DNA from 2 places in the Actinacidiphila glaucinigra genome. Region 2 is predicted to be linked to the other one. Evidence: riboswitches for the same ligand, from Rfam matches in the RefSeq annotation. Region 2 holds a riboswitch; the other holds the start of a gene.
The links. A riboswitch is a leader RNA that binds a small molecule or an ion and turns the genes downstream of it on or off. The one in region 2 is predicted to bind thiamine pyrophosphate.
Positions count from the first base shown of each region.

Region 1: it holds a riboswitch for thiamine pyrophosphate, as region 2 does, so the genes downstream of both, OIE69_RS13445 (thiamine ABC transporter substrate-binding protein) here and thiO (glycine oxidase ThiO) in region 2, are expected to answer to the same signal.

Region 1 is NZ_CP109144.1:3,101,126-3,105,679, reverse strand. It holds gene OIE69_RS13455 (cold shock domain-containing protein) at 1-246, shown strand, start outside; gene rlmN (23S rRNA (adenine(2503)-C(2))-methyltransferase RlmN) at 438-1,544, shown strand; TPP riboswitch at 1,612-1,716, shown strand; gene OIE69_RS13445 (thiamine ABC transporter substrate-binding protein) at 1,708-2,799, shown strand; gene OIE69_RS13440 (ABC transporter permease) at 2,868-4,481, shown strand; gene OIE69_RS13435 (ABC transporter ATP-binding protein) at 4,481-4,554, shown strand, end outside.
Region 2 is NZ_CP109144.1:6,392,966-6,397,519, forward strand. It holds gene pknB (Stk1 family PASTA domain-containing Ser/Thr kinase) at 1-114, opposite strand, end outside; gene OIE69_RS28765 (thiazole synthase) at 291-1,094, opposite strand; gene thiS (sulfur carrier protein ThiS) at 1,100-1,318, opposite strand; gene thiO (glycine oxidase ThiO) at 1,315-2,463, opposite strand; TPP riboswitch at 2,460-2,573, opposite strand; gene OIE69_RS28780 (NAD(P)/FAD-dependent oxidoreductase) at 2,656-3,861, shown strand; gene OIE69_RS28785 (Rv2175c family DNA-binding protein) at 3,983-4,348, shown strand; gene thiE (thiamine phosphate synthase) at 4,396-4,554, shown strand, end outside.

The sequences.
Region 1 (4,554 bases), 3.3 Mb from region 2:
GGGACCCGTAAGGTCGCCGCGGTCGTGACTGCGACTGTGCGTGAGTGGAGGGACGAGGAGGGTTGGGGTGTCCTCGACTCGCCCGAGACTCCCGGAGGGTGCTTCGGCCACTACGCCGACATCCAGGCGCCCGGCTTTCGCACGCTGTCACCAGGGCAACAGGTCGATCTCGTCTGGGAAGCGCCCGGCTTCAAGCAGGACGGGTACGACTACCGGGCGGTGAGCATCGTTCCCCGCGATGTCTGACATCCGCGGCTGACATCGACGGGTCCGCACGGCGGCATACGTCAGCGCCCCCGCACGACCGCCCAACCTGCTGACGACGGCATCCGGGCCGTGGAAGGTGGGCCGACGTTGACAGGGGACACCTGAGGGTGACGGGAGCCTCACCCATCTGACCTGGGCCCGCCTCATCCATCTGCGACACTGGACGCACCATGCCTGCACCCGGAGAACTCACATTCGTCGCGCCGCGCGGAGCCAAGAGGCCGCCGCGGCATCTTGCCGATCTTTCGCCCGAGGAGCGCCGGGAGGCGGTCGCGGAGCTCGGGGAGAAGCCGTTCCGCGCCAAGCAGCTGTCGCAGCACTACTTCGCGCGGTACGCCGACGACCCCGCCGCCTGGACGGACATCCCGGCGGCGGCGCGGGGGAAGCTGGCGGAGGGGCTGCTGCCGGACCTGATGTCCGTGGTGAGGCACAGCAGCACCGACAACGACACCACCCGCAAGACGCTGTGGCGGCTGTTCGACGGGACGCTGGTCGAGTCGGTGCTGATGCGCTACCCGGACCGCGTGACGATGTGCATCAGCTCGCAGGCGGGCTGCGGCATGAACTGCCCGTTCTGCGCCACCGGCCAGGCCGGTCTGGACCGGAACCTGTCGACCGGGGAGATCGTGCACCAGATCGTGGCGGGCATGCGCTCGCTGCGGGACGGGGAGATCCCGGGCGGACCGGCGCGGCTGTCGAACATCGTGTTCATGGGCATGGGCGAGCCGCTCGCGAACTACAAGCGCGTCATCGGCGCCATCCGCCGGCTCACCGACCCGGAGCCGGACGGGCTGGGGCTGTCCCAGCGGGGCATCACCGTGTCGACGGTGGGCCTGGTCCCGGCGATGCTGCGCTTCGCCGACGAGGGCTTCAAGTGCCGGCTCGCGGTGTCGCTGCACGCGCCCGACGACGAGCTGCGCGACACCCTCGTGCCGGTGAACACCCGCTGGAAGGTGCGCGAGGTGCTGGACGCCGCGTGGCACTACGCGGACGTGTCCGGACGCCGGGTATCGATCGAGTACGCGCTGATCCGGGACATCAACGACCAGGGATGGCGGGCCGACCTGCTGGGCCGGCTGCTCAAGGGCCGCCGCGTGCACGTCAACCTGATCCCGCTCAACCCGACCCCCGGCTCGAAGTGGACGGCCTCGCGGCCCGAGGACGAGCGGGCGTTCGTGGCGGCGCTGGAGGCGCACGGCGTGCCGGTGACCGTCCGGGACACCCGGGGGCAGGAGATCGACGGCGCCTGCGGTCAGCTGGCGGCTTCCGAGCGCTGACCAGCGCTTGCTAAGGTGACGGTCGTTTGCGGCTGTTTGCCGCGACGTCGCGCACATCACACAAAAGAACATCCGACAGGGGAGCGCGGAAAGCGCTGAGAGTGCGGCACGGCCGCAGACCCTCGGACCTGATCCGGGTCATACCGGCGTAGGGAGTCACCACATGAGCACCACTCGTCGGCGTGCGGCCGGCACCGCACTGGCCGTCGCGATCGGCGCGACCGCGCTCGCGGCCTGCGGCAGCGACAGCGGGGACACCGCCAAGGGCAAGGGCGGCACCGCCTCCAAGACCGTCACCCTGGTCAGCCACGACTCCTTCGCCGCGTCGAAGGACGTGCTGAAGGCGTTCACGAAGGAGACCGGCTACACCGTCAAGGTGCTGCGCGGCGGCGACGCCGGCGCCGCCGTCAACCAGGCCGTGCTGTCCAAGGGCAACCCGCAGGGCGACGTCTTCTTCGGTGTCGACAACACTCTGCTGTCCCGGGCCCTCGACAACGACCTGTTCGAGCCGTACGAGGCCAAGGACCTCGACAAGGTGCCCGCCGCGCTGCAGCCGGACGCCGCGAAGCACCGCGTCACCCCGATCGACTTCGGCGACGTCTGCGTCAACTACGACCGGAAGTACTTCACCGAGCACAAGCTCCCGGTGCCGGAGAGCCTCGACGACCTCGTCAAGCCCGAGTACAAGGACCTGCTGGTCACCGAGAACGCCGCCACCTCCTCCCCGGGGCTCGCCTTCCTCCTCGCCACCACCGCGAAGTACGGCGACGCGGGCTGGGAGGACTACTGGAAGAAGCTCAAGGCGAACGGCGTCCAGGTCGTCGACGGCTGGGAGCAGGCGTACTACGACAACTTCTCCGGCGCCGGCGGCGGAAAGGGCGACAGGCCGCTGGTCGTCTCGTACGCCTCCAGCCCGCCCGCCGAGGTGCTCGGGCTGAAGACGCAGCCCGAGCAGGGGCCGACCGGTGTCGCGACCGGCACCTGCTTCCGGCAGGTGGAGTACGCCGGCCTGCTGAAGGGCGCGAAGAACCCCGAGGGCGGCAAGGCGCTCGTCGACTTCCTGCTGAGCCGCCCCTTCCAGGAGGACATGCCGCTCAACATGTTCGTCAACCCCGCCCGTGACGACGCGAAGCTGCCCGAGGTCTTCACCAAGTACGCGCCGGTCGTCGCCGACCCGGCCACCGTCGCCCCGGAGAAGATCGCCGAGAACCGGGAGCAGTGGGTCAAGTCGTGGTCCTCGCTCGTGCTGAAGTAACGAAGACCGCCGGGGGAAGGCGCGCCCGGGCGGCGGCCGTCCGGCCGCTCGCCGTACGGCTCGGCCTGATGGCCGTGCCGGTCGCGTTCTTCGGGCTGTTCTTCGGGTACCCGGTCGCCGCCATCGTCGCCCGCGGGCTCCGCGAGGGCGGGCGGTGGCGGTTCGGCCGGTTCGCGGACGTCCTGGGCGAGCCCGACGTCCTGCACGTGCTGTGGTTCACCTGCTGGCAGGCGGCCGCCTCCACCGCGCTCACCCTGGCGATCGCGCTGCCCGGCGCCTACGTCTTCGCCCGCTTCGACTTCCCCGGCAAGCAGGTGCTGCGCGCGGTGGTGACCGTGCCCTTCGTGCTGCCGACGGTGGTCGTCGGCTCGGCCTTCCTCGCGCTGCTGGGGCGTGGCGGGCTCCTCGACGAACTGTGGGGGGTGCGCCTGGACACCACGGTCTGGGCGATCCTCCTCGCGCACGTCTTCTTCAACTACGCCGTGGTCGTACGCACCGTGGGCGGGCTGTGGGCGCAGCTCGACCCCCGTCAGGAGGAGGCCGCGCGGGTCCTGGGCGCGGGGCGCCTCGCGGCCTGGCGCAGGGTGACGCTGCCCGCCCTCGCCCCCGCGGTCGCCGCGGCCGCGCTGATGGTCTTCCTCTTCACCTTCACCTCCTTCGGCGTGATCCAGATCCTCGGCGGCCCCACCTTCTCCACCCTGGAGGTGGAGATCTACCGGGAGACCGCGCAGTTGCTGGACCTCCCGACGGCGGCCGTGCTGACGACCGTCCAGTTCGCCGCCGTCGCGGCGATCCTCGCCGTGCACGCCGGGACGGTACGGCGCAGGGAGAGCGCACTGCGGCTGGTGGACCCGGCCCGCACCGCGCGGCGGCCGCGCGGCGCCGGCGAGTGGGGGCTGCTGGCGGGCGTGCTCGGCGTGGCCGCGCTGCTGATCCTGCTGCCGCTGGGTGTGCTGGCCGAGCGTTCGCTGCACGGACCGGACGGCTACGGCCTCGGCTACTACCGGGCGCTGGGCTCGGTGGCCGGAAGCGGCGGGACCTTCCTGGTGGCGCCGGTCGCCGCGGTCTGGAACTCGCTCCAGTACGCGGCCGCCGCCACCGCGATCGCGCTGGTCGTCGGCGGGCTGGCCGCGGCCGCCCTCACCCGGCGGGCCGGGCGCCTCGTACGGGGCTTCGACGCCCTGCTGATGCTGCCGCTCGGCACCTCGGCGGTGACCATCGGCTTCGGCTTCCTCATCACCCTCGACGAGCCGCCGCTGGACCTGCGCTCCTCGTGGATCCTGGTGCCGCTCGCCCAGGCGCTGGTCGGGGTGCCCTTCGTGGTGCGCACCATGCTGCCGGTGCTGCGCGCAGTGGACGACCGGCTGCGCGAGGCGGCGGCGGTGCTCGGCGCCTCCCCGCTGAGGGTGTGGCGCGAGGTCGACCTGCCGCTGGTGCGGCGGGCGCTGCTGGTGGCGGCGGGCTTCGCCTTCGCCGTGTCCCTGGGCGAGTTCGGCGCCACCGTCTTCATCGCCCGCCCCGACAACCCCACCCTGCCGGTCGCGGTCGCCCGCTTCCTCGGGCGGGCCGGGGAGCTCAACCACGGCCAGGCGATGGCGCTCAGCACCGTGCTGATGCTGGTGTGCGCGGGTGCGCTGCTGGCGCTGGAACGTATCCGCATCGACAGGTCGGGGGAGTTCTGATGACCCTGCTGCGACTGGACGGCGCCACGGTGCGCTTCGGCGGCCACACCGCCCTGGACGCCGTGGGCATGGA
Region 2 (4,554 bases):
GTCCAGCGCCCGGTAGACCGTCGCCATGCCGCCGACCGCGATCCGGGACTCCACCCGGTAGCGGCCGTCGAGCGTCTGCCCGACGAGCGGGTCCCGAAGCGTCGTCCTGTCCACGAAGGTGCAGTTTACGGTGCCGACATGACCCTTCTGGGCTAACGCGCCCAGGTTGTACCCCACTCGTGCGGTACCGCAACCGCCCCGTGACCCGGCGCGGTGGCGGTGTCCCGCTCGGGTGGGGCCCCGGCCCGAGCAGGTTCCGCGCAGGTCGCGGCCGCTCGCCGGGCCGCCGGTCAGGGGGCGCCGAAGGCGGGACGCTCCGGGTCGAACGTGGCGAGGCCCACAGCGGGGGAGGACGCGGTCGCGTGGTGGCGGCGGGGGATGCGTCCCGCCCGGTACGCCAGGCGCCCGGCCTCGACGGCGTGCCGCATCGCCTCCGCCATGAGCACCGGTTCCCTCGCCCGGGTGACGGCGGAGGCCAGCATGACGGCCGCGCACCCCAGCTCCATCGCCAGGGCCGCGTCCGAGGCCGTCCCCGCCCCCGCGTCCAGGACCACCGGCACCGTCGCCCGCTCGACGATCAGCTCGAAGTTGTGGGGGTTGCGGATGCCGAGCCCCGATCCGATGGGCGAGCCCAGCGGCATGATCGCCGCGCAGCCCACATCCTCCAGCTTCCGGGCCAGCACCGGGTCGTCGTTCGTGTACGGCAGCACCGTGAAGCCGTCGTCCACGAGGGTCTCCGCTGCGTCCAGCAGCTCCACCGGGTCGGGCAGCAGGGTGCGCTCGTCGGCGATCACCTCCAGCTTCACCCAGTCCGTGCCCAGCGCCTCCCGCGCCAGGCGGGCGGTGAGCACGGCCTCGCCCGCGGTGTAGCACCCGGCGGTGTTCGGCAGCACGCGGATGCCGTGCCGGGCGAGCACGGTCAGCACGGAGCCCTTGACCGTCGGGTCCAGCCGCCGCATGGCGACCGTGGTCAGCTCGGTGCCGGAGGCGAGCAGCGCCTGCTCCATGATCTCCAGGCTGGGCGCACCGCCCGTGCCCATGATCAGCCGGGAGTCGAAGGTGGTGCCGCCGATGGTCAGCGGGTCGTCGGCCATGGGGGTCAGCCTCCCTGGACTGCGGTGAGGACCTCGACGCGGTCGCCGTCGCGCAGCGGCGTCGCCGGCCACTGCGCGCGGGGGACGACGGTCTCGTTCAGCGCGGCCGCCACCCCGGACGGAGCGGTGGCCAGGGACGCGACGAGGCGGTCGAGGGTCACGCCCTCGGCCACCTCCCGCGCCTCGCCGTTGACGGAGACGGACACAAGGACGGGCGCGGTCATGCCTGCTGCTCCTGGAGGGCGAAACGGTCGGGGGAGAAGGGCTCGGCCTGCGCGGGGACCGCCGACCCCGTGAGGACCTCGGCCATCACGTCGCCGGTGATCGGGGTCAGCAGCACGCCGTTGCGGTGGTGGCCGGTGGCGACCACCAGTCCGTCCAGCGCGCCGCGGCCGAGCAGCGGGGCGTTGTCGGGGGTGCCGGGGCGCAGCCCCGCCTGCGTGCCGGTCAGCGGGAGTTCGGTGATGCCGGGCAGCAACTCGTGGGCGTCGCGGAGCAGTTCGTACACCCCGCCGGCGGTGACGGTGGTGTCCCAGCCCATCTCCTCGCTGGTGGCGCCGACGACCAGCTCGCCGTTCTCGCGCGGCACCAGGTAGACGTGGCCGCCGCGTACCACGGCCCGCACCGTCCGCGACAGGAACGGCGCGTACGCCGGCGGCACCCGCAGCCGCAGCACCTGCCCCTTCACCGGCCGTACGGGCGGCAGCGCCCGTGTGGGCAGCCCCTCGACCCGGGCGCTGAGGCTCCCGGCGGCCAGGACCACCTGCCCGGCGGCGATCCGGGTGCCGTCCTCCAGAACGACCCCGTGCGCGCGGTCGCCCGTGACCGCCACCCGCGCCACCCGCGACCGCCGGAACTCCACCCCCGTCAGCTCGCAGGCGCGCACCAGCGCCGCCGCCAGCCGCCGCGGGTCGATCTGGTGGTCGCCGTCGACCCGCAGTCCGCCGTGCACGCCGGGGGCGAGCATCGGCTCCAGGCGGCGGCACTCGCGGCCGCCGAGCCACTCCGAAGCCAGACCCAAGGACTGCTGGAAGGCGTGGAGTTCGCGCAGCTGCGCGCGGTCGTCGGCGTCGAGGGCGACGGCGAGGGTGCCGCACGTGCGGTACCCGAGGTCGAGGCCCGTGGTCTCCTCCAGCTCGGCCACGAAGGACGGATAGCGCCGCGCCGCCGCGAGGTTGAGCTCCAGCAGCGCCTGCTCGCCGTACTGCACCTCGGTGACCGGGGCCAGCATCCCCGCGGCCACCTGGGCGGCCCCGCCGCCCGGTTCGGGGTCCGCGACCGCCGTGCGCAGGCCGCGCTGACCGGCCCGCCACGCGGTGACCAGTCCGATGATCCCGCCGCCGATCACGACGACGTCATGACGGTGCATGATGTTCCCGCTCCTCCCTTCGCCGGCATGACCCGGATCAGGTTCGTACGGTCGGCGGCCGCTCCAGCCGCCCTCTCAGCCCGGTGCGCCGGGCTCCCGCGAGTGCTCCCGACCCACCTTAGTACGCACCATCCGCGGCGAGTAGGGCACCGGTACGGGCGGCCGGCGCCCTTGCGGCGTTACGGTGATCGCGTGACCAGCAGCAGCGAACAGCGCGTCGTCGTCGTAGGGGCCGGGATGGCCGGGGTGCAGACCGCCGTGTCCCTGCGCGAGCAGGGGTGGGGCGGGACGATCACGCTGATCGGCGCGGAGCGGCACGCCCCCTACGACCGGCCGCCGCTGTCCAAGGGCGTGCTCTTCGGCGCCGAGGAGGGCCCGGCGCTGGACGTCGACTTCGCCGGCATCGACGTCGAGCTGCTGCTCGGGCGGCACGCGAGCGCACTGCGCGCCGGCGAGCGGGAGGTCCTCACCGACGGCGGCCCGGTCGCGTACGACAAGCTCGTGCTGGCCAGCGGCGCCGAGCCCGTCATGCTCCCCGGCAGCGAGGGCACGCCGGGCGTGCACGTGCTGCGCACCCTGGACGACGCCACCGCGCTGCGCCCGGTACTGGAGAACCGGCACCGGGTCGTGGTGGTCGGCGCGGGCTGGATCGGCGCCGAGTTCGCCACCGCGGCACGTCACGCCGGGTGCGAGGTGACCGTCGTCGAGGCCGCCGACCGCCCGCTCGCCGGGGTGCTGCCCGCGCACATCGCCGAACGGATGCGCGGCTGGTACGCGGAGGAGGGCGTCGAGCTGCGCTCCGGCGCGGTCGTCTCCTCCGTCGAGCCGGGCGCGGTGCGGCTGGCCGACGGCAGCGTGCTCGCCGCCGAGGCGGTCGTCATCGGGATCGGCGCCCGGCCGGCCACCGGATGGCTGGCCGGTTCCGGCGTCGAGCTGGGGCCGGACCGCTCGGTCCTCGCCGACGACCGGCTGCGCACCTCGGTGCCGGAGGTGTACGCCGTGGGGGACTGCGCCTCCTTCCCTTCGGCGCGGTACGGGGAGCGGCTGCTGATCCACCACTGGGACAACGCGGTGCAGGGGCCGCGCACGGCCGCCGCGAACATCCTGGGCGGCGACGAGCCCTACGACCCCGTCCCCTACTTCTGGTCCGAGCAGTTCGGGCGTTTCGTGCAGTACGCCGGATACCACGTCGACTCCGACCACATGCTGCTGCGCGGCGACCCCGACGGCACCGCGTGGTCGGTGCTGTGGCTGCGCGACGGCCAATTGGTGGCGCTGTTCGCCGTCGGACGGCCCCGCGACCTGGCGCAGGCCCGCAAGCTCATCGCCCGCGGCGCCCACCTCGACGAGACGCTTGCGACCGACCCGGCGGTCCAGCTGAGGGCCGCGGTCGTCTGACTCGCGGGCCGTGCCGGACGGGCCGCCGCGGCGTCGGCGGGGCGTAGCGGACCCGTCAGGACGGAGCAACGGGGGGCGTGAGCGGTTCCATGGTGTCGGTCCGGGATGGCACGCTTGTCCTGTGACCGAGATCGACGCAAAGATTGACTCCCTCGTCCCCTCCTGGCTGTACGTCCCCGACGTCGCCGAATGCCTCGGCGTGGAGGTGACCCGGGTCCGCCAGTTCATCAAGGAGGGCCAGCTCATCGCCGTGCGCCGCGGTGAGAACCGGGCGCTGATGATCCCCGCCGACTTCATCGGCGAGGAGAAGATCGTCAAGGGCCTCGTGGGCACCCTGACCGTCCTCAAGGACGACGGGTTCAGCGACGAAGAAGCCCTGGAGTGGCTGTTCACCCCGGACGAGAGCCTGCCCGGTACCCCGGTCCAGGCGCTGCGCGACAACCGCGGCACCGAGGTGAAGCGGCGCGCCCAGGCGCTCGCCGTCTGACCGCACGACCCGCCACCGACGCAGCGACCCGAGGGGGACCCGCCCGTATGAGCACGCGTACGAGCACGAGCAGCAGTACGAGCACCAGCACGAGCAGCAGCACCCGCGCCCAGCTCGCCGATGCCCGGCTCTACCTGTGCACGGACGCGCGCAGGCGCCACGGCGGCCTGGCGGAGTTCGCGGCCTTCGCGGACGCCGTGCTGGCC